3 regions of the Nocardia fodinahabitans genome follow, and region 2 is predicted to be linked to each of the others. Evidence: riboswitches for the same ligand, from Rfam matches in the RefSeq annotation. Region 2 holds a riboswitch; each other region holds the start of a gene.

Region 1 (7,378 bases), 1.0 Mb from region 2:
CAGCGCGACGCCCAGATCGCCCAGGCCCAGGCCGCCCAGCGCGCCGCCGAGGCCGAACAGGAGTCGCTGCGCCGGCGCGCCGAGTACGAGCGGGAGACCTCGATCCTCAAGGCGCAGTACCAGCGCGACATCGACAAGGCCAATGCCGAAGCGGCCCAGGCGGGTCCGCTCGCCGACGCCATCGCCCGCCAGGAAGTCCTCACCGCCCAGGCCGAGCAGGCTCGCAAGAACGCCGAACTGCGCGAGCAGGAACTCCAGGCCGAAGTCGTGAAACCCGCACTGGCCGAGGCGGAGCGCGTCCGGATCCTCGCCGAGGCCGAAGCCGATCGCACCCGCATCCAGGCCGAGGCCGCCGCCTCCAACAACCGGATCGCCCTGGACCAGTTGCTCATCGAGCAGCTGCCCGAGATCGTCAAGCAGGCCTCCAACGGCCTCGCCAACGCGAACCTGACCGTCCTCAACGGGCCCGACGGCGTCGGTGAACTGGTCAACGGCATGGTCGGCCAGGGTCTGACCGTCTTCAACTCCCTGCAGAAGGCGTTGTCCAACGGGGATACCGACAACGCCTGATCCGACACCGGCCGGGCGCCATTAACGGTGCCCGGCCTGCTGCCGATTCAGGAGGACGAACGCCGAGCTCGAACAGAGGAATGACTGATGGGATTGTGGATCGGTAGCCCCGCGCTGGGCGCTTCGGAGAACGTCGTCTGGCGCAAACTCGCCAATAGAACACAGGGCAACAGGGCCGTGGGCGGCTGCCTCTTCCTCACCGAAGCCCGCCTGCTCTTCGTCCCGAACCACCTCGACGCCATCACCGGCGGTATGCGCTGGGAAATCCCCCTGACCCAGCTCCGCTCGGTGGGCCGCGAAAACCCGGACGGCGGCATATTCAGCGGCGGTCTGCGCACCCGCCTGCGCATAGACACCGACGCCGGCACCGAACTCTTCGTCGTCAACAAGGTCGACCAGGTGATCAAGACACTCGATGCCGTCGTGTCGGCGTGATGCCGATCGGCTATTCCACTACCTGGTGCCGGGTTCGATATCCGAGAATTCCGTGAACTCCGGACCAATGCGACCGTGTCGGCTCATCCCCCCAGCGTCGTGGGCAGCAGCACGACGAGAGAAGGGCCGCTTGTCACAGCTACCGACAACATTGGGCAGAAGTACCGCTGCAGCAGGCGTCGCTGACCGTCTCGGTGCTTCCTCGCCCGGCGAGGCTAGCCGCTCGAGGGTTCGTATGGGTGAGGGCGCACGGAGGTTGCGGCGTTTTCGGGTTCGTCGTCGTCGGTGAGGCTGAAGTAGTTCTCCTCTTCTTGCAGAAAGTGCAGTTGCAGCAAGGTGTGCAGGCCGTAGAGGCAGGCGAGCAGGTCATCGGTCTGGTCGTCGGTGATCGCGCCTGCGGTGTGGGCGCGGTCGAGGTGGGCGCCGATGCGGGTGACCAGCCGTTGGATCTCGGCGTGGGCGCGGCTCATCGTCGCGGTGGCCTCGGCGCCGCCGAGCGGGCCGGCCAGCGCCGGATACAGCAGGGTTTCCTCGGCCAGTTCGTGGGGCAGCAGATCGGTCACGAGGAAGTGGTGGGCGTCCTCGACGGCGGCCAGGGCCGCGGGATCGTTGGTATCGGCGAGCTGGTCGGCGGCGGAACGCAGCAGCGTGAGCATCTCGCGCAAGGTGTCGTGTTCGCCTGCGAAGCGGTGCAGGAGTTTCTCGGTTGTCGCGGGCATTTCGGTGCGGGTGGCCGGATTGCCCCGCAGCGCACGCAGCGCGTTGAGGATCACTGCCACATCGATGCCCTCTTGCAGCAGGGCCCCGGCGGCGGGCAGGAGCAGCCCGGCGGCGGCCACGATCATCGCCAGCAACGACAGGCTCATCCCTACGACAGCGCTTTGCACGGCGATCCGGCGCGACCAGCGGGCGGTGTCCATGGCGTCGGCGAGCCGGTCGAGCCGGTCGGTGGTGAGCACGATATCGGCGGCCTCCGACGAGGCAGTGGACCCGCGTGCGCCCATCGCCACACCGACGCTGGCGGCGGCCAAGGCGGGAGCATCGTTGACACCGTCACCGACCATGACCGTCACCGCGCGCTCACGCTCGCTACGCACAGCGGCGACCTTGTCCGCAGGGCTCTGCCCCGCATACACCTGGTCCAGGCCGAGCACGGCGCCGACCTCACGGGCCGGTTCGAGACGGTCACCGGTCAGCATCACCAGCCGGTTCAGCCCCGCCTCACGCAGTCTTCGTATCGTGCGCGGCGCGTGCCGACGCAACCGATCCCGCAGCAGAACCGCCCCGAGGAGTACCTCGTCGACGACGATCCACGCGATCGCCGCCGAGTCCAACCGCGCTCGGCTGTCCACCGCACGCGCCCACTGGGATCCGGTCGCCGTATCGGGCAGTTTGCCCACCTCGACATGGCGGCCGTCGACGGTGCCGGATACGCCGCGGCCAGGCTGTTCGATCACCGCGGTGGGCAGCGACAGCGCCGAGTCGCGGGCCAGCGCTTCGGTGACGATCGCCTCGGCCAGCACATGAGGCGACAGCTGGTCCACGGACGCGGCCAGGCGCAATGCCTCGGCAGCATCCTGGCCGGGGGCGGCGATGACCTCCACGACCGCGGGTCGGCCCGCGGTGAGAGTCCCGGTTTTGTCCATCACAAGGGTGGTCGCGCGACCGAGGTCTTCCAGCGCGCCGCCGCTGCGGACCACGACTCCTTGGCGGGAGGCCCGCGACAGTCCGGACACGATAGCTACCGGCGCGGCCAACAGCAGCGGACACGGGGTGGCCACCACCAGAACCGCGACCGCGCGCACCAGTGACCCGCTGACCAGCCATGCCACCCCGGCCACCAGCAGTGTCAGGGGCAGAAACCAGGCCGCGTACCGATCGGCCAACCGGACCACGGGCGCGTTCTCGGCGCCGGCTTCTCGAGCGAGCCGTACGATTCCGGCGTAGGTGCTCTCCGCGGCGGTCGCGGTCGCACGGATCTCGAAGGAGGCGCCGACGTTGACGACGCCGCTGCGCACTGGTTCCCCGATCCCGCGCTCGACCTGCATCGGTTCTCCGGTCAGCACCGACTCGTCCAGCACGGCCACGGTGTCGAGAACTCGCCCGTCGACTGGCACCACCTCACCCGGTACCACTACCAGCACATCGCCGACGGCGACCTCATCCAAGCCGATCACGCTCACCTCTGTGCCGAGACGGCGGCGAGCCGAGCGTGGCGCGTGCTCGAGCAGGGCTCGCAGATCGTGGGAGGCGCGTCGCTCGGCCGCCGCGTCCAGCGCACGACCGGTCGCCAACATCACCGCGATCAACGCACCAGCCAAGTACTCGTGCACCAGCAACGTGCCCACCAGCGACAACACCGCGATCACATCGACTCCGGTCCTACCCTGCAGCAGCGTGGCGACCATCCACCACACCGCGGGCACGATCGCCACCACCGTCGCCGCGATCCAGGCGCCCTCAGCCACCCCGTGCAGCCCGAACAGCCACGCAAGCAGCCCGAACATCAGCATGGCGACAGTCACCGCCACCAGCACCGGCTCCACCCACCCGGCGACCCGTTGTGACCACCGCCCCACCATCGAATTCGGTCCGGCCACACCCTCTCCTTCCCGAACCCAGCCTGCTGACAATCGGCTCTTCACCACCAGACAACGTGAACCGCACGTTCTCGGACAGGGCCGCAATTCCCCAACCCAGATGCCATTCGCCCCCAGCGACAACACAGCGCAACCCGCGGTGACTCTCTGTACTTTCAGTGACCCCTGAACGCCACGCAGCACGCAGGATGCCCCGTATGGCGGGAGTGTCAGAACCTTGGCTCTGTCTCGATTTCGGTGGTAGCGCGCCTTGGTCTATGCCAACAGGATTCGGTGTCGGAGTAGCGGACCAGGCTGACCAGGGCGGTCATTTCCGCGCACGCGGCGGCACTCCCGGGTCGGCGGCGCGGCGCGCGCGAAGGTGGTCTCGGTAGGGGTCGACCAGGCAGGGCCGGTACTGCGGTGGTCGCCGTGGACGTTCCGGCTCGCGCGCACGGGCAATGCGTTCGACCGTGTTCAGCGACACGCCCAGTCGGCGCGGGCCAGACAGGCTGCGTAGCGCGCCGACGACAGGGTCGGCGCTTTCGGGGCTCAGCTCAGGGCGTGGTCGAGGTCGCCGAGGAGGTCTTCGATGTCCTCGAGGCCGACCGAGATGCGGACCACGCCGTCGGACAGGCCGATGGAGGAGCGGCCTTCGGGGCCCATCGCGCGGTGGGTCGTCGTGGCGGGGTGGGTGATCAGCGTCTTCGCGTCACCGAGGTTGTTGGAGATGTCGATGATGCGGAGGCGGTTGAGGACCTCGAAGGCGCGCTTCTTGCCGTCGTCGCCAGCCAGTTCGAAGGTGACGACGGTGCCGCCGCCGGACATCTGGGCGGTGGCGAGGGCGTGCTGCGGATGCGATTCCAGGAAGGGGTATTTCACCCAGTTGACCGACTTGTTCGCCTCCAGGAACTGGGCGACCTTCAGCGCCGACTCGGTGGACTGGCGCACGCGCAGCGGCATGGTCTCCAGGCCCTTGAGCAGGGTCCAGGCGTTGAACGGGCTCAGCGCGGGGCCGGTGTGGCGCATCAGGTTCTTGACCGGGCCGTCGATGTAGTCCTGGGCGCCGAGGATCGCGCCACCGAGCACGCGGCCCTGGCCGTCGATGTGCTTGGTGCCGGAGTACACCACCACGTCGGCGCCGAGTTCGAAGCCGCGCTGTAGCAGCGGGGTGGCGAAGACGTTGTCCAGCACCACCTTCGCGCCCGCGGCGTGCGCGAGCTCGGTGACCTTGCGGACGTCGACGAGGGTCTGCATCGGGTTGGCCGGGGTCTCGAAGAACACGGCCTGGGTGGGCACCGAGAGCGCCTGCTCCCACTGCTCGAGGTCGTCACCGTCGACGAAGACGGTCTCCACGCCCCAGCGCGGCAGGATCTCGTTGCACACCACGAAGCAGGAGCCGAACAGGCTGCGCGCCGCGACGAGGCGATCGCCCGCCTTCAGCAGCGCGCCGAGCGCGGTGAACACCGCGGACATGCCGGACGCGGTCGCGAACGCGGCCTCGGCGCCGTCGAGCAGCCGGATGCGCTCCTCGAACATGGCCACCGTCGGGTTGCCGTAGCGGGAGTAGACGAAGTGCTCGACCTCACCGGTGAAGGACGCCTCGGCGGCCTCGGCGCTCTCGTAGACGAAACCCGAGGTCAGGTACAGCGCCTCGGAGGTCTCCTCGAAGCCGGAGCGGCGCAGGCCGCCGCGGACGCCGAGGGTGGCCGGGCCGACGCCCTCGGGCAGTGGCTTGTCGAACGAACCACCGGTGATCATGCTGTTCTCCTTATGCCTGACGCCACGGCAGGCCGACCGCGCGCCAACCGACGCTGCCGCGCTGCCCGAACGCGTCGGGGCCGCCTTCGAAACCGTCGAGCACGTTGTAGGACGGGGCGATGCCCGCCGCGGTCGCCACGGTCGCGGCGCCGATGGAGCGCTGCCCGGAGCGACACAGGAACACCACGGGCGCGTCGTCCGGACGACCGGCCAGCGCCTGCTCGAGCTGCGCGCCGAAGTTCGGATTGCGGGTCCCGGTGCCGTCGACCCACTCGATGAAGTGGGCCGGGCGCTCGATCGAGCTGGTGTCGGGGATGCCGACCTGTGCCCACTCGCCTTCGGTGCGCACGTCGACCAGCACCGCGCCCGGGTGCTCGGCCAGGATCTCCCACGCCTTCTCAGGGGTGATGTCGCCGGCGTAAGTCATGTCGAACCTCCTGCGTGAATCCGCTCTTGCCGTGCCGGTTCTCCGGGCACACGGCCAGGTCGTCACCCGGAGCACCCCACCGCGGAGGAGGGTTGCCGACCAGCGAGCCGGGGCTTGGCGCTGGCACTCATGACCTTGCGATTCGAGATTGCCCCGGCACAGGCCACCGTGTCAAACAGTGCTACGGCGTGCAGACCAGCCAGTTGCCGTCCACCCTGGTCAGGTTCCAGGTACTGGTGGACGGCGTGTCGCCGATCTGCACGGTGGCGTCGATCTTGGCCCGATCGCCGTTGACGGTCGCCTTGTCGAAACCCTTCTTGTCGATCGTCACTGCCGATTTCGGGCCGCCGAGCCGTTCCGACAGGCCGGACTTCTCCTCGTCGAAGCCGGGGCAGGCGACACCGGGCGGCGGACGCAGCTCGCTGCGGGAGCGCGCGTCGATATAGTTGGTGACAGCGGCCGCGAGGCGATCGGCCTCTGTGACATTTTTCTCAGCGGGCGAGAGCAGCCCGCCGAGCACGATGCCGATGAGCACGATGATCGCGATCACCGCGGCCGCGACGAACGGGACGATGGAACGCTTGTCGGTCTGATCCACCACGATGGGCTGGTCTTCCGAGCTTGTCTGCTCCTCGTTCATGCTCTAATCCTGACAGACCCGGTGCGGGCAACCACACCGCACGCCGGGTGGACACAACGCCGCAGATAGAATCGCCAGAATGCGGTGCGCTGCCGACCTCGAAGGCAGCTGCCAGCAGCCGGATCGTCAACTTAGCCTAGGCTAAATAGACGCCGTCAACAGTTCTCGACCAAAGGGTGCGCGTAGAAAATGACCGAACAGAGTGCAGCGACCCGCCCGCTCCGCATTGCGATCGTGGGCGCAGGACCGGCCGGTATCTACGCCGCCGACGCATTGATGAAGTCCGATGCCGATGTCAGCATCGACCTCTACGAGCGCATGCCCGCGCCCTTCGGTCTGATCCGCTACGGCGTCGCCCCCGATCACCCGCGCATCAAGGGCATCATCACCGCCCTGCACAAGGTCCTCGACAAGGACCAGGTGCGCCTGCTCGGCAACATCGACTACGGCACCGACATCACCCTCGACGACCTGCGCCAGTTCTACGACGCGGTCATCTTCTCCACCGGCGCCAACGCCGACCGCGCCCTGCCCATCCCCGGCATCGACCTCGACGGCTCCTACGGTGCCGCCGACTTCGTCTCCTGGTACGACGGGCACCCCGACGTGCCGCGGTCGTGGCCGCTGGAGGCGGAGAAGGTCGCCGTGCTCGGCGTCGGCAACGTCGCCCTCGACGTGGCCCGTGTGCTGGCCAAGACCGGTGACGAGCTGCTGCCGACCGAGATCCCGCCGAACGTCTACAAGGGTTTGAAGGCCAACAAGGCCGTCGAGGTCCACGTCTTCGGACGCCGCGGCCCCGCCCAGGCCAAGTTCACCCCGCTCGAGCTGCGCGAGCTCGACCACTCGCCGACGATCGAGGTCATCGTCGATCCCGAGGACATCGACTACGACGAGGGCTCCGAAGCCGCCCGCCGCAACTCCAAGCAGGTCGACATGGTCGCCAACACCCTCGAGCAGTGGGCGATC
Region 2 (7,378 bases):
CAGCTTGCCCTGCTGATGACTGAACTTCGCGGCCTTGGCCCCGTTGACGAACACCTTGGACACGGTCAGCGCCTGCGACAGATCGAGGGTGAACCAGGGCCGCACCGCGGTGGTGACCGCGATGATCACCGCGCGCCCGGCCAGCCGGTTGCTGGCCGGTCGGTAGCCCAGCTCCAGCTCATACCTGGACACGCGGTACCCGCGATTGCCGTTCTGCGGCAGGTAGGCGTCGATCGGTTCCTCGTAGAACTTGCTCCGCATCAGGCGGCTCCGCGCTGCCTCGACTCCGACGTCGAGGCGGTACCGGTCCACGGCGAGATGGGGTTGCCCCACCAGCGGGTCGACGGCGGGACCACGTCGCCGCGCATCACCAGCGAGGCCGGTCCGATGGTGGCGCCCGCGCCGATGTGGGCGGCGGGCAGGGCGACGCAGTGCGGGCCGAGGGTGGCGCCCGCGTCCAGTGTCACTGTGTCCATGGACATGATGCGGTCGTGGAACAGGTGGGTCTGCACCACACAGCCGCGTTCCACGGTCGCGCCGTCACCGAGTGTCACGAGGTCTGCCTCCGGAAGCCAATAGGACTCGCACCATACCCCGCGGCCGATCTTGGCACCGAGTCCGCGCAGCCACAGATTCATCACGGGAGTACCCGTGGCGGCGCGGGCGAACCACGGCGCGGCGACGGTCTCGACGAAGGCGTCGGAGACCTCGTTGCGCCACACGAACGAACTCCACAGCGGATGCTCGACGGCCCGAATCCGCCCGACCAGCAACCACTTCGCGGCCACCGCGATGGCACCCGCCAGCGCACCCGCCGCCATCAGGACCAGACCGGACATCAGGGCGGCGACGAGGTAGTCGGAGTGCTGGGCGATCAGGGCCAGCACGAACAGCACGCCGAGGCCGACGGCGAAGGTCACCATCACCGGGATCAAGCGACAGGTCTCGACGATCGCGCGCGCCAGCTTCAGCCGCAGCGGCGGATCGAAAGTGCGTGAGGTGTCGCTGGATTCGGCCGCCCGGCGCAGCCGCACCGGCGGGCTGCCCAGCCAGGACGAGCCGGCCTTGGCCTTGGACGGCGCGGCCGAGAGCACCGCGATCAGACCGTTCTTGGGCACCCGGCGACCGACCGCGGTCATACCGGAGTTGCCGAGGAAGGCGCGCTTGCCGACCTTGGCCTCGCCGATGCGCAGCCAGCCGCCGCCGAGTTCGTAGCTGGCGATCATGGTGTCGTCGGCCAGGAAGGCGCCGTCGGCGACCACGGTGAACTTGGGCAGCAACAGCACCGTCGACGCTTCGACGTTCTTGCCGATCCGCGCGCCGAGCAGGCGCAACCACAGCGGGGTCAGCAGACTGGCGTAGAGCGGGAACAGGAAGGTGCGGGCCGAGTCGAGCAGGCGTTCGGTGGCCCACACCTGCCAGCCGGTCCGGCTGCGCACCGGGTGGTAGCCCTCGCGCAGGCCGATGCCGAGCAGGCGAACGGCGATCACGGTCGCGGCGGCGTACACGGCGAGGCTGAGCAGGGTCGCCACCGGCAGGATGGCGAAACCGCGCAGCGCGGCGGCGCCGATGGTGGTCTCCTCGCGGACCCACCAGGCGATGAAGGTGCCGCCGACGGCCAGGCCGAGAACGGGCATCGCGGCCAGCGCCATCGAGGACAGACCGAAGACGACCAGCCAGTGCCGGGCGCGCTCGGGCGCGTGGTCGGGCCAGCGGCGCGGCGCCTTGCCCGCCTTCGTCGCGGGCGAGCCCGCCCATTCCTGCTCGGCCTTGACCTTGCCGGACACCGCGGAGCCGGGGGCGATCTCGGCCTTCTTACCGATCTTGGTGCCGGGCAGCAGGACCGAGCGCGCGCCGATCACCGCGCCGTCGCCGATGGTGATGCCGCCGATGTGCACGACGTCGCCGTCGACCCAGTAGCCGGACAGGTCCACCTCGGGTTCGACGCTGGCGCCGTCACCGAGGTCGAGCATGCCGGTGACCGGCGGCAGGGTGTGCAGGTCGACGCCCTTGCCGATCTTCGCGCCCAGCGCCCGCGCGAACGGCACCATCAGCGGTGCGCCGGACAGGCTTTCGGCGCCGCTGGCCTCCGATAGCCGCACGGCCGCCCACAGCCGCAGATGCACCGAGGAGCCGCGCGGATAGGTGCCGGGGCGCAGTCCGGCCAGCAGGACGCGCGCACCGGCCACACACAGCGTCATCCGGCCCAGCGGCGAGATGAACAGCACGAACGCCAGCGCGATCCACCACCAGGACAGGCGCGGCAGCCACGGCAGCGAGGCGGACCACCCCGCGATCGCCGACACCACCGCCAGCCAGGTGACCCACTGCAACCCGGTGAGGGTGGTCAGCGGGATGGTGGCCAGCACCTGGGTGATCTGCGCACGCAACGGCGTCGGCGTGACGACGCGCTCGTCGACGGCCGCGACCGGCGCGCTGCCGTCGAGCAGTTCGACCAGCGAGCCCAGCCGCGGATGGTCGTAGAGATCGGCGACGGTGACGTGCGGATACCGCGCACGCAACGCGCCGACCAGCTGGGCCGCCGACAGCGAGCCGCCGCCCAGATCGAAGAAGTCGGCGTCGAGATCGGTGGCCGCGGCGCCGAGGATGGCGTCCCACAGCCCGGCTACCCAGGCCGCCGTGCCCGCGAGACCGGACGCGGCCGGTTCCTCGGTGCTCGGCAGCGGCCAGGGCAGCGCGTCGCGGTCGACCTTGCCCGAGGTACGGGTCGGCAGGTCGGGGACGACCGCCAGGCGTGGCACCAGCGGGGCCGGAAGCTGTTCGGCCAGTATCTTTCTGGCCTTCTTGACATCGAAGTCGGGGCCCGCGCCGGTGAGATAGCCGACCAGGATCTTGTTGCCCGCCTTGGTGGTCCGGATGGCGGCGGCCGCGCCGCTGACACCGGGTAGGTGCTGCAGCGCGTTGTCGATCTCGCCGAGTTCGATGCGGCGGCCGCCGATCTTGATCTGGTCGTCGGCACGGCCGAGGAAGATCAGGCCCTGGAAGTCGTTGCGGACCAGATCACCACTGCGATAAGCGCGTTCCCAGCCCAGCGAGGGCAGGGGGGCGTACTTCTCGGCGTCCTTGGCCGGGTCCAGGTAGCGGGCCAGACCGACGCCGCCGATCACGAGTTCGCCGGTCTCGCCCTCGGGCACCGGGTTGCCCTGCGGGTCGACGACAGCCAGGTCCCAGCCGTCCAGTGGCAGGCCGATGCGGATCGGCATGCCGCCGTCGAGCAGCGCGGCGCAGGCGACGACCGTGGCCTCGGTGGGTCCGTAGGTGTTCCACACCTCGCGATCGGCACCGCCGGCGAGGCGTTCGGCCAGTTCCGGCGGGACGGCCTCGCCGCCGAAGATCAGCAAGCGCACCGAGTCCAGCGCCTCCGCGGGCCAGGTGGCGGCCAGCGTCGGCACGGTGGAGACGATGCTGATCTCGCGGCGCATCAGCCACGGGCCCAGGTCAGCGCCGGTGCGAACCAGATCGCGCGGGGCGGGGACCAGGCAGGCGCCGTGGCGCCAGGCCAGCCACATCTCCTCGCAGGAGGCGTCGAAGGCGACCGACAGCCCGGCCAGCACCCGGTCGCCGGGGCCGATCGGGGCATGTTGCAGGAACAGCCTGGCCTCAGCGTCGACGAAGGCGGCGGCATTGTGGTGGGTGACCGCGACGCCCTTCGGGGTGCCGGTGGAGCCGGAGGTGAAGATGATCCAGGCGTCGTCGGCGGGCGACGGCAGGGTGTTCCAGTCCGAGGCGGGCGTGCGGCCCGCGGCGGCGGTCGCCGACTCGATGCCCGCGCCGGTGGCCATTGCACTGACCCTGGCCTCGCCGAAGACCAGCCGGGCCCGTTCCTCCGGGTCGTCGGCGTCGACGGGGACGTAGGCGGCGCCGCAGTACAGAACGGCCAGGATCGTGACGTACAGCGCGGCGCTGCCCGAGGGCATCCGCACGCCGACCCGGTCACCGGGGCGCACGCCCGCCGCGGTCAGCTCGGTCATCCTGGCCTCGATCGCGGCGATCAGCTCCATATAGCTGAGCACGACGGTGCCGTCGTCGATGGCCGGTGCGTCGGGGTGGGCGAGGGCGGTGCTGGTCAGGATGTCTACCAGGGTGCGCGGTGGCGCGGCCAGGTCGGCGCGCAGTAGTGGATCACGCAACCGGCTCGCCGGGTCCTCAGTGCGTGGCTCGAGCATGGCGCTCAGTCCACCTCTCATCGGTCGACCCCCATCGGTGGTGTTTGTTGTTTCACGGGCGGGTTACCGGAGGGCAAACAGGATGGTCACCAGATGCCAACGGTACTCGGAGAAGGTGTGGCCGGACGGCAGCGCGAGGCGTGCCGTCGGCGCCGATCACGATGGCGACGGCGGTGATTCGCCGAGCGCGATCAGCGTCAGGCGGTGCAGGGTGCGCTGTTGTTCGGGGTCCAGCCGCTCGAGCACTCGCGCGGTGGCGTCGGCGATCAGGCGGTCGGTGCGCTTGCATTGCTTGCGTCCGGCGTCGGTGATCCGCAGCCGGTACTTGCGGCGATCCGACCCGTCGCGGGTGCGTTCGACCAGGCCCGCGCGTTCCAGCGCGTCGACCAGCCGGACGACTTCGCTGCGGTCGATGCCGAGCGCGTCGCCGACCTTCTTCTGCGTCAGGTCGGCGTTCTCCGCGATGAAGGTGAGCACCCAGTGATCGCGCAACGGGACGTCGATCTCGGCGTGCAGTGCCTTGGTGAGCCGTCCGAGCGCGTACACCGGGTAGCGCGGCAGGCCGCGGACGGAGTTCGAGTTCGTGGACATGATCGGCAACCCTAACAGATAGTGGGGCAACTCAATCATTTGGGTGATCCATCATGGATGAAGCAGATCGTTGAGCGGTTTGGGGAAAAGTGGCAATCCGATGGCAACCGGGTGTCCGGTCGGGATGTCCGATTCCGTTGTGGCCGTGGGGATTACCCCTCGTCCGGCGGGGACGGCCGCAGTGGGTGCCGGTGGCGTGATCGGCGCGGTCATGATCGCGGCAAACGTCGCGGGTTTCCGACGGGCCGATCGCGGTGGTTGACAGCTCGCGGGATCGTCTGTCAGTCTCGAAACCGGTCACGAGTACCAGCGACAAGCCCCGGCTAGCTGGTCGGCAACCCTCCTCCGCGGTGGGGTGCTCCGGGTGACGACCAGGCCGCCGTCCGCAGTGGGCGCGGCAAGCGCGGACTCGCAGCACCCTTGTCGGGAACGAGTCCCTGAGCCGACGGGATTTCGTCATGACCGCAGTTATCGACCCCACCTGTGCCCTGGCCGCCGTTTCCGGTGCGGACCTGCGGGTTCCGCTCGTGCAGGGCGGGACCAGCGCCTACGCCAACTTCGACCACGCCGCGAGCGCGCCGGCGTTGCGGCAGGTCACCGACCGGATTTCGCGGCTGCTGCCGTACTACGCCAGCGTGCATCGCGGCGCGGGCTACGCCTCGCGGATCGCCACCGAGTGCTACGAGGCCTCGCGTGGTGCGGTCGCCCGGTTCGTCGATGCCGCCGACGACCAGGTCGTCGTCTTCACCCGCAACACCACCGATTCGCTGAACCTGCTGGCCGGCTGCGTGCCCGGGGAGACCGTGGTGCTCGATATCGAGCATCACGCGAACTTCCTGCCGTGGACCGCGCGCGGGCGTCGGGTCGTGCGGGCCGCCGATACCGTCGAGGAGACGGTTCGCCGGGTCGTCGCCGAATTGTGCAGCAAGCCCGCCGCTTTGCTCGCGGTGACCGGGGCTTCCAATGTGACCGGTGAGGTGCTGCCGCTGGAGCGGTTGGCGACCATCGCCCACCTGTGTGGCGCGCGGATTCTCGTCGACGCGGCGCAGCTGGCGCCGCATCGACGGATCTCCCTGTGCGAGGACGGGATCGACTATCTCGCCTTCTCCGGGCACAAGTTGTACGCGCCGTTCGGTGCCGGTGTGCTGGTCGGCAGGCGGGACTGGCTCGATGCCGGTGAGCCGTACCTGGCCGGTGGCGGTGCGGTGCGCGAAGTCGGTGTGGCGCAGGTCGAATGGGCCGCGGCGCCGCAGCGGCACGAGGCGGGCTCACCGAATGTGCTGGGCGCGGCCGCCATCGCCGCCGCCTGCGACGCGCTCGCCGCGATCGACCCGGACGAACTGGTCGCCCACGAGCGCTTCCTGGCCGACCGGCTGCGTGCCGGGCTGGGTGCCATCCCGGGTGTCGACCTGGTCCGCATCTGGTCCGACAGCCCGGATTGCGTCGGCATCGTCGCCTTCACGGTGGCGGGGTACGCCCCCGGTGAGGTCGCCGCCTATCTCTCCGCCGAACACGCCATCGGCGTCCGCGACGGCCGCTTCTGCGCCCACCCCCTCCTCGCCGCCCTCGGCCTCGACGCCGCCCTGCGCGCCAGCATCGGCCTCGGCACCACCGCCGCCGACGTAGACCGCCTGATCACCGCCGTCGCCACCCTCGCCGAATCCGGCCCCACCTGGACCTACGCCGCCACCGACGGCCTCTGGAACCCCACCCCCGAAACCCGCCCCCTCACCCCCGACACCCGCGCCGCCCCCTGCCTCCTCGGCTGAGTCGTCGGCGATGCGGCCGACTCCGGTCCGGCCGCATCGGCATGTCTCCCTCAAAAAATGTTTGACGCGCCGCGGAATTGGGTAACAGGCCGTCGGCCGGTCGCGATGAGTCCTAAAAGCACTGCTCAGGAACTTAAGGGGAGATAGTGCCTCGACCGATTCAGCCGCCCGATCCGTGGGCCCGCCCGCCCCGCCCGCAGGACAAGAAGCGCCGCTGGCCCTGGTGGCCGGGATCGGGGTCGCCGGCATTGTCGGTCTAGCCGTGATCGGCGGTCTCGCCGACGACGGGTCCGCTCCGGCGACGGAACTTTCGACGACGTCGACCATCCGCCCCAGCGCGTCCTCGGCCACAACACTCTCGCCGACGACGACCACTGTCGCACCGACCACCGTTGTCGAAACTCCGCCGCCTCCGATCGTGCCGACGACCACGGTTGCCGCCCCGCCGCCACCAGTAGTCGTCCCCGCGCCGATCACGACTACCGTGCCGGTACCGGCGCCACGCGTCGTGGTGCCCGAACCGGAAGCGCCACCCACTCCCAGCGCCTATTACAAGAACTGCGCTGCCGCTCGCGCCGCGGGCGTGGCCCCACTTCACCGCGGAGAGCCCGGCTACCGCTCCGGCCTGGACGGCGACGGTGACGGCGTGGCGTGCGAGAGGGGCTGACCCGTCGGGCGGATGACATCACTCGACCGGACGGCGCTCGTCGGAGTTCGACCGCTGTCAGGTGTCGAGGGCGGTGGGGCGGTGGTATTTGCCGTTGTAGTAGAGGAGGGGGGCGGCGGACGGGGATTCCCGGGTTTCGTCGTGGACTCGGGTGACGAGGCCTA
Region 3 (7,378 bases), 720 kb from region 2:
CTGGGTGACCGGGTAGTGGCAATTGACCAGGACGCTGTTGACCTCGTAGCCGCTGTAGATGTTGGTCAGCGGGTTGATCATGTACGAGGGCCCGAAGTACGAGGCCTCCGATTTCAGCAGTGTGTCACCGCCGTACTTGTTCACGATCCCGACATCGGGGCGGCCCTTGGTCTCCAGGAACTGGGTGGCGATATGGCCCTCGAAGACGTTCTTGAAGTACGTCGGGAAGGCGTAGTGGATGTAGAAGAAGTGGGCCATGTCGACGATGTTGTCGATGATCTCGCGGCAGTTGGCGCCCTCGATCAGGATCGTGTTCCAGGTCCACGGCGTCCAGGCGGCGCTGTGGGTGTCGACGGGGCCGCCGTTGCCGTCGCTGTACGGTCCCTCGATATGGGGGATGGTCACCTCGGGTGCGGGCGCGTTGCCCTCGTGGTCGTGCCAGACGAAGAGCTGACCGTTGCGCTCGAGGCTGGTCCAGGTCCGGGTGCGGGCAAGCGGCGGGACCCGCCGCGCGTACGGGATGTCCCGGCATCTGCCGTCGCCACCCCAGCGCCAGTCATGGAACGGACAGGCCACCTCGTCGCCCTTGATCGTGCCCATGGACAGGTCACCACCCAGGTGCCTGCAATACGCGTCGAGCACCTGCAGGCGGCCGCTGGTGTCGGCCCAGACCACGAGCTTGGTGCCGAACGCCCTGATCGAGTGCGGTCTGCCGTCGCGGAAGGTCTCGGCGAGGCCGAGGCAATGCCAGCCCCTGGCGTAGCGGGTGGGCGCCGAGCCCACGTCGATCTCCCGGACCTGTCGGCCGCTGTCCTGGGCGTTCGTGGCCATCACCCACTCCTCGAGATGCTAGAACGAGTTACAGAATCGACACATTTTCGGGCGCCGGCCGTCGGCGAACCAATGGCCGAAAGTCCTAGATTTCAGGGACTTATTCCGTCCCGAACCAAGCCTTTTGGGTGCTCGACACTTTTTGTAACCGGTTCTAGTTTTGTGGCGCAGCAATCGCCCCTACCAGCCCGGAGTTTCGCGACAATGACCCAGGACATCATCGACCGAGTAGCCGCCGTGCTGCCGCGTCTACGTGCGCGCGCCCAGCAGACCGAAGACCTGCGCCGGATTCCGGACGAATCCATCGCGGACCTGCGCGACACCGGGTTCTTCACGCTCCTGCAACCGCGACAGTGGGGTGGCCACGCCGCCGACCCGGTCGTCTTCTACGACACCGTCCGCACGCTCGCGAGCGCGTGCGGGTCCACCGGTTGGGTGGCCGGCATCCTCGGCATCCACAACTGGCACCTGGCCCTGTTCGACCAGCGGGCACAGCAGGATGTCTGGGGCGCCGATACCGACGCGCGCGTCGCGTCCTCGTATGCACCCATGGGCGCCGCCACCAAGGTCGACGGCGGCTACCTGGTGAACGGCGCCTGGGCGTGGTCGTCCGGCTGCGACCACGCCGACTGGGTCTTCGTCGGCGGCCCGGTGCTCGCCGACGGCAAGCCGGTCGACTTCGGCAGCTACCTCATTCCGCGCAGCGACTACCGCGTCGACGATGTCTGGAACGTGGTCGGCTTGCGCGGCACCGGATCCAATACGGTCGTCGTCGACAACGTGCTGGTGCCGGAACACCGCTTCCTCAGCTTCCGGACGATGGCCGAATCGACGTCGCCGGGCCTGCGGACCAATGCCGATCCGGTCTACCGGATGCCCTGGGGCACAATCCATCCCACCACCATCTCCACCCCGATCGTCGGCATGGCCTATGGCGCGCTCGCGGCGCACATCGAGCACCAGGGCACCCGGGTGCGGGCCGCCTACGCGGGTGAGCACGCCAACGCCGACCCGTTCGGCAAAGTCCGCATCGCCGAGGCCGCCAGCGATATCGACGCGGCGTGGCGGCAGCTGTCCGGGAATGTCGCCGACGAGTACGCCTGCTTGTTGGCCGGCCGGGAGATCCCGTTCGAACTGCGCGCCCGGGCCCGCCGCGACCAGGTGCGCGCCACCGGCCGCGCCGTCGCATCGATCGACCGGCTCTTCGAGGCGGCCGGCGCCACCGCACTGACGAACAGCACAGCACTGCAACGGTTCTGGCGCGACGCGCATGCCGGTCGGGTGCACGCCGCCAACGATCCCGAGCGCGCCTACGCCATGTACGGCACACACGCCTTCGGCCTGCCGGTCGTGGACACGATGGTGTAACCCACGAGCCGGCTCCGGCCGCACGCGACGCAGCGCGCACAACGGCCCGGTGGGTGCCCCGGTTCTCGCGAGAACTGGGGTACCTACCGGGCCGGGCGAACTCCGCCCCCGCTGATCCGCCGGTCGCCGACGCGGGTCTCGCGCCGCCTGAGTCCGAATCGCCCAGCGGCGGGATCGCTACCTCACTTGAGGGCGCGCGCCAGGTTGACGTCGAGCGCGCCGAGGAACTCCTCGGTGCTCAGGTAGCCCTGGTCGCCGCCGACGAGCAGCGCCAGATCCTTGGTCATCTGGCCGCCTTCGACGGTCTTGATGACGACGTCCTCGAGCGCCTGCGCGAAGCCGATCACCTCGGGGGTGTTGTCCAGCTTGCCCCGGTGCTCCAGGCCACGGGTCCAGGCGAAGATCGACGCGATCGGGTTGGTCGAGGTCGGCTTGCCCTGCTGGTGCTGGCGGTAGTGCCGGGTGACGGTGCCGTGCGCGGCCTCGGCCTCACAGGTCTTGCCGTCCGGGGTGAGCAGCACCGAGGTCATCAGGCCCAGCGAGCCGAAGCCCTGCGCCACGGTGTCGGACTGCACGTCGCCGTCGTAGTTCTTGCAGGCCCAGACGTAGCCGCCCTCCCACTTCATGGAGGACGCGACCATGTCGTCGATCAGGCGGTGCTCGTAGGTCAGGCCCGCGGCGTCGAACTCGGCCTTGAACTCGGCGTCGAAGACTTCCTGGAAGGTGTCCTTGAACATGCCGTCGTAGGCCTTGAGGATGGTGTTCTTCGTGGAGAGGTACACCGGGTAGTTCTGCTGCAGGCCGTAGTTGAACGAGGCCCGCGCGAAGTCCTCGATGGACTTCTTGAAGTTGTACATACCCATGACGACGCCGCCGTCCTCGGGCATCTTCACGACCTCGTGCACGATCGGCTCGCTGCCGTCCTCCGGGGTGAAGGTCAGCGTGACGGTGCCCGCCTCGTAGACCTTGAAGTCGGTGGCGCGGTACTGGTCGCCGAAGGCGTGGCGGCCGATGATGATCGGCTTGGTCCAGCCGGGCACCAGGCGGGGCACGTTGGAGATGATGATCGGCGCGCGGAAGATGGTGCCACCCAGAATGTTACGGATGGTGCCGTTGGGCGAGCGCCACATCTTCTTGAGGCCGAACTCCTTCACCCGCGCTTCGTCCGGGGTGATGGTGGCGCACTTCACGCCGACGCCGTGCTTCTTGATGGCATTCGCGGCATCGACGGTGACCTGGTCATCTGTCTTGTCGCGATACTCGATGCCGAGGTCGTAGTACTCGAGGTTCACGTCGAGATACGGGTGGATCAGCTTGTCCTTGATGAACTGCCAGATGATCCGGGTCATCTCGTCGCCGTCGAGTTCTACGACGGTGCCTTCAACCTTGATCTTGGACATGGATCTTCGTGTCCTCCTCGGTGGGTGCCCTTATTGCACGGCCAGGCGAACACGCTTGTGAGCGGACCCCAGCAGTTCCAACAGACAACGTATATGCCCCGCGTTGTCTGCGGGACGTGTGGTGCAAACAAGACGAGCGTACTGCTGCCCCCCACCTCACCGCGATGGGAGGGCCCGCTGTGCGGGACTCCGCTCGCCGCGACGCCGATCAGGGCGCGAGTGACCGAAGACACTGCCGGCCGGTGCCCGGCATACGCTCGCCTCCCAACCTACTCGGCGGGCGCCTCGCCAAGTGCGCTGTTCGCCGTTACCGCCCGGTACGCAGCGCCGATCCGAGTCCGGGGCCAGCGGCTGAATCCGAAGACGATCGGCACCGGGCCGAGCGTCACCGTGACGGCACCGGGCACGCCGTAGCCGCCGAGGCACGGCGAACGCACCCCGCAGACCGCGGCCGAGGAACAGCTGCGACCCGTCCTGCGCGGCTCCGCCGCAGCTGCGGCGCCCCGCCGGAACTCGACACGCCAGGGCCCGGCACACCGGCGACAGAGTGATCCAGGCGACGAAACCGGGGGAAGTTTCCGCGCGGACGCAATGGCCGGTTAACATGACGGCCAAGGTCATGAGTACCAGTGCCAAGCCCCGGCTCGCTGGTCGGCAACCCTCCAGCTGCGGTGGGGTGCTCCGGGTGATGACCGGGCTCTCGAAGGCCGAGAGCAAGCGCGCATCGCAGGAGGCCCCCATGTGTTGTTGTCCGTCGATCCAACCCATCTGACGCGATATACCGGCGAACAACCCTGGAGCTTTACATGACCGACTCCACCCTGCCCGAGAACTGGTCCTTCGAGACCAAGCAGGTCCACGCGGGCCAGGCCCCCGACGCGGCCACCAACGCGCGGGCCCTGCCGATCTACCAGACCACCTCATACACCTTCCGCGACACCGATCACGCCGCCGCGCTGTTCGGTCTCGCCGAGCCGGGCAACATCTACACCCGGATCATGAACCCCACCCAGGACGCGGTCGAGCAGCGCATCGCCGCGCTCGAGGGTGGCGTCGCGGCGCTGCTGCTGGCCTCGGGCCAGGCCGCCGAGACCTACGCGATCCTGAATCTGGCCAACGCGGGCGACCACATCGTGTCCAGTCCGCATCTCTACGGCGGCACCTACAACCTGTTCCACTACTCGCTGCCCAAGCTGGGCATCGAGGTCTCCTTCGTCGAGGATCCCGACGATCTGGCGCAGTGGCAGGCCGCCATCCGGCCCAACACCAAGGCCTTCTACGGCGAGACCATCGCCAACCCGAGCAGCGCCGTGTTCGACATCCCCGGTATCGCCGAGATCGCGCACAAGGCGGGCATCCCGCTGATCGTCGACAACACCGTCGCGACCCCGTACCTGATCCAGCCGCTGGCCCACGGCGCCGACATCGTCGTGCACTCGGCGACGAAGTACCTGGGCGGGCACGGCGCGGCGGTGGCCGGCGTGATCGTCGACGGCGGCACCTTCGACTGGACCGTGCGCGACGCCGACGGCAACGCCCGCTTCCCCGGTTTCACCGTGCCCGATCCCAGCTACCACGGTGCGGTCTTCGCCGACCTGGGCGCGCCCGCCTTCGCGCTCAAGGCGCGCGTGCAGCTGCTGCGCGACCTGGGTGCGGCGGTGTCGCCGTTCAACGCGTTCCTCATCGCCCAGGGCATCGAGACGCTGAGCCTGCGGGTCGAGCGGCACGTGGCCAACGCCGAGGCCGTGGCGAAGTTCGTCGCCGAGCAGCCGGGCGTCGAGGCCGTCCACTACGCGGGGCTCGAGACCTCGCCGTGGCACGCGCGGGCCAAGCAGCTGGCGCCCAAGGGCGCTGGCGCGATCGTCGCGTTCGAGCTGCGCGGCGGTGTCGACGCGGGCAAGAAGTTCGTGGACGCGCTCAGCCTGCACAGCCATGTCGCTAACATCGGTGATGTGCGTTCTCTCGTGATTCACCCGGCGTCCACCACGCACTCGCAGTTGACGCCCGAAGAGCAACTGGCCTCCGGCGTCACCCCGGGGCTGGTCCGGCTCGCCGTGGGCATCGAGGGGATCGACGACATCCTGGCGGATCTGCGCGCCGGTTTCGCGGCGGCGAACACGTGACTGTGAGCACCGAATCGCCGATCGCCCGTCCCGCGACCGGGGTGGCCCTGCTGCCACCGCCGGACGGGCGACTCGGCGTGGTCGCCATCGGGGATGTGGTGCTGGAGAACGGCGCCGTGGTCCCCGATGTGCGGCTGTCGGTGCAGCGCTGGGGTGAGCTCTCGCCCACGCTCGACAATGTCGTGCTGGTCGAACACGCCCTCACCGGCGACTCCCACGTCATCGCCAGCGCCGACAATGCCCAGCCCGGCTGGTGGGAGGGCATGGTCGGCCCCGGCGCGCCGATCGACACCGACGAGTGGTGTGTGATCGCGACGAACGTGCTCGGCGGCTGCAAGGGCAGCACCGGGCCGTCCTCGCTCGCGCCCGACGGCGCGCCGTGGGGTTCGCGTTTTCCCGACCTGACCATCCGTGACCAGGTCACCGCCGAGGCACAGCTGCTCGATCTGTTCGGGATCGAGCGGCTGGCCGCCGTCGTCGGTGGGTCGATGGGCGGCATGCGGGTGCTGGAGTGGATCGTCGGACAGCCGGGACGGACGGCGGCCGCGCTGGTGCTGGCCGTCGGCGCCCGCGCCACCGCCGACCAGATCGGCACCCAGACCACGCAGATGGCCGTCATCAAGGCCGACCCCGACTGGCAGGACGGCGATTACCACGGCACCGGCCGCGCGCCGATGACCGGCATGGGCCTGGCCCGGCGCATCGCGCACCTGACCTACCGCACCGAGGGCGAACTCGACCACCGCTTCACCAATCGTCCCCAGGGCGACGAGGATCCGTGGACGGGCGGGCGCTACGCGGTGCAGAGCTATCTCGAGCACCAGGCCGAGAAGCTGTGTCAGCGGTTCGACCCGGCCACCTACGTGCTGCTCAGCGAGGCCATGAACCGCCACGACATCGGTCGCGGCCGGGGCGGGATCGCCGCGGCGCTGGCCGCGACGACGGTTCCGGTCGTGGTGGGCGGCGTCGACTCCGATCGGCTCTACCCGCTGCACACCCAGGCCGAGCTGGCCGAGGGGCTGCCGGGCTGCGCCGGGCTCGAGATCGTGCACTCGCGCGACGGACACGACGGCTTCCTCACCGAGGCCGCCGCGGTGTCCAAGCTGCTCACCGAAACCATGCGGCTGGCCCGCGAGAACCGCTGACGCCCAGGCTGTTTCAGTCCCGCGTCGTCCCGGCCAGCAGGGTCATGATCGAGCGCACGTAGTCCTGGAGCCGTTCGCGCGGATACTCCTCGGGCTCGCTGACCGCGAGCCTGCCGAGCATCTCGGCGACGGTGAGGGTCGAGTTCGCGAGCAGGCCCGCGTCCATCGCCGACCAGCGCGGTGACATGGCGATGCCAACGCGGACAAGGGCTTCCGCACGGGCCAGGATCTCCGCCCTGGCCGTCGTCAGCGCCGCGCGATACTCGTCCGGCGCGCTCGCCGGGGTCGCCAGGATCAGCCGCCAGCGGGTCGGATTCGCCAGCGCCACACCGACGAACGCCTCGACCGTCGCCGAGGCGGCGGCGAGCGGATCGGTGTCGAGCAGGTTCTCCGGCAGGGTCTCGGCGATCTGCTCGAGGCCGCGTTCGCGTTCGCGTGCCAGCAGGGCCTCGACGAGTTCGGCGCGGGTCTTGAACACGGTGTAGAGCACCGGTTTGCCGACGCCCGCCTC

Evidence for each region. A riboswitch is a leader RNA that binds a small molecule or an ion and turns the genes downstream of it on or off. The one in region 2 is predicted to bind S-adenosylmethionine.
Region 1: linked by a shared signal. The riboswitch ahead of NV348_RS13645 (rhodanese-like domain-containing protein) and the one ahead of NV348_RS18270 (aminotransferase class V-fold PLP-dependent enzyme) in region 2 are both predicted to bind S-adenosylmethionine.
Region 3: linked by a shared signal. The riboswitch ahead of NV348_RS21545 (bifunctional o-acetylhomoserine/o-acetylserine sulfhydrylase) and the one ahead of NV348_RS18270 (aminotransferase class V-fold PLP-dependent enzyme) in region 2 are both predicted to bind S-adenosylmethionine.

What each region holds. Positions count from the first base shown of each region.
Region 1 is NZ_JBRJJC010000001.1:2,910,356-2,917,733, forward strand. Features, by position in the region: gene NV348_RS13625 (SPFH domain-containing protein) at 1-570, shown strand, start outside; gene NV348_RS13630 (hypothetical protein) at 658-1,005, shown strand; gene NV348_RS13635 (heavy metal translocating P-type ATPase) at 1,221-3,587, opposite strand; gene NV348_RS13640 (O-succinylhomoserine sulfhydrylase) at 4,137-5,345, opposite strand; gene NV348_RS13645 (rhodanese-like domain-containing protein) at 5,356-5,772, opposite strand; SAM riboswitch class IV at 5,790-5,907, opposite strand; gene NV348_RS13650 (Rv0361 family membrane protein) at 5,954-6,412, opposite strand; gene NV348_RS13655 (FAD-dependent oxidoreductase) at 6,602-7,378, shown strand, end outside.
Region 2 is NZ_JBRJJC010000001.1:3,926,459-3,933,836, forward strand. Features, by position in the region: gene NV348_RS18255 (M1 family metallopeptidase) at 1-261, opposite strand, end outside; gene NV348_RS18260 (Pls/PosA family non-ribosomal peptide synthetase) at 261-4,187, opposite strand; gene NV348_RS18265 (MarR family winged helix-turn-helix transcriptional regulator) at 4,344-4,778, opposite strand; SAM riboswitch class IV at 5,074-5,188, shown strand; gene NV348_RS18270 (aminotransferase class V-fold PLP-dependent enzyme) at 5,237-6,547, shown strand; gene NV348_RS18275 (excalibur calcium-binding domain-containing protein) at 7,059-7,214, shown strand; gene NV348_RS18280 (flavin reductase family protein) at 7,272-7,378, opposite strand, start outside.
Region 3 is NZ_JBRJJC010000001.1:4,643,844-4,651,221, reverse strand. Features, by position in the region: gene NV348_RS21560 (3-ketosteroid-9-alpha-monooxygenase, oxygenase component) at 1-831, opposite strand, end outside; gene hsaA (3-hydroxy-9,10-secoandrosta-1,3,5(10)-triene-9,17-dione monooxygenase oxygenase subunit) at 1,036-2,199, shown strand; gene NV348_RS21550 (NADP-dependent isocitrate dehydrogenase) at 2,382-3,599, opposite strand; SAM riboswitch class IV at 4,215-4,325, shown strand; gene NV348_RS21545 (bifunctional o-acetylhomoserine/o-acetylserine sulfhydrylase) at 4,406-5,722, shown strand; gene metX (homoserine O-acetyltransferase MetX) at 5,719-6,867, shown strand; gene NV348_RS21535 (TetR/AcrR family transcriptional regulator) at 6,881-7,378, opposite strand, start outside.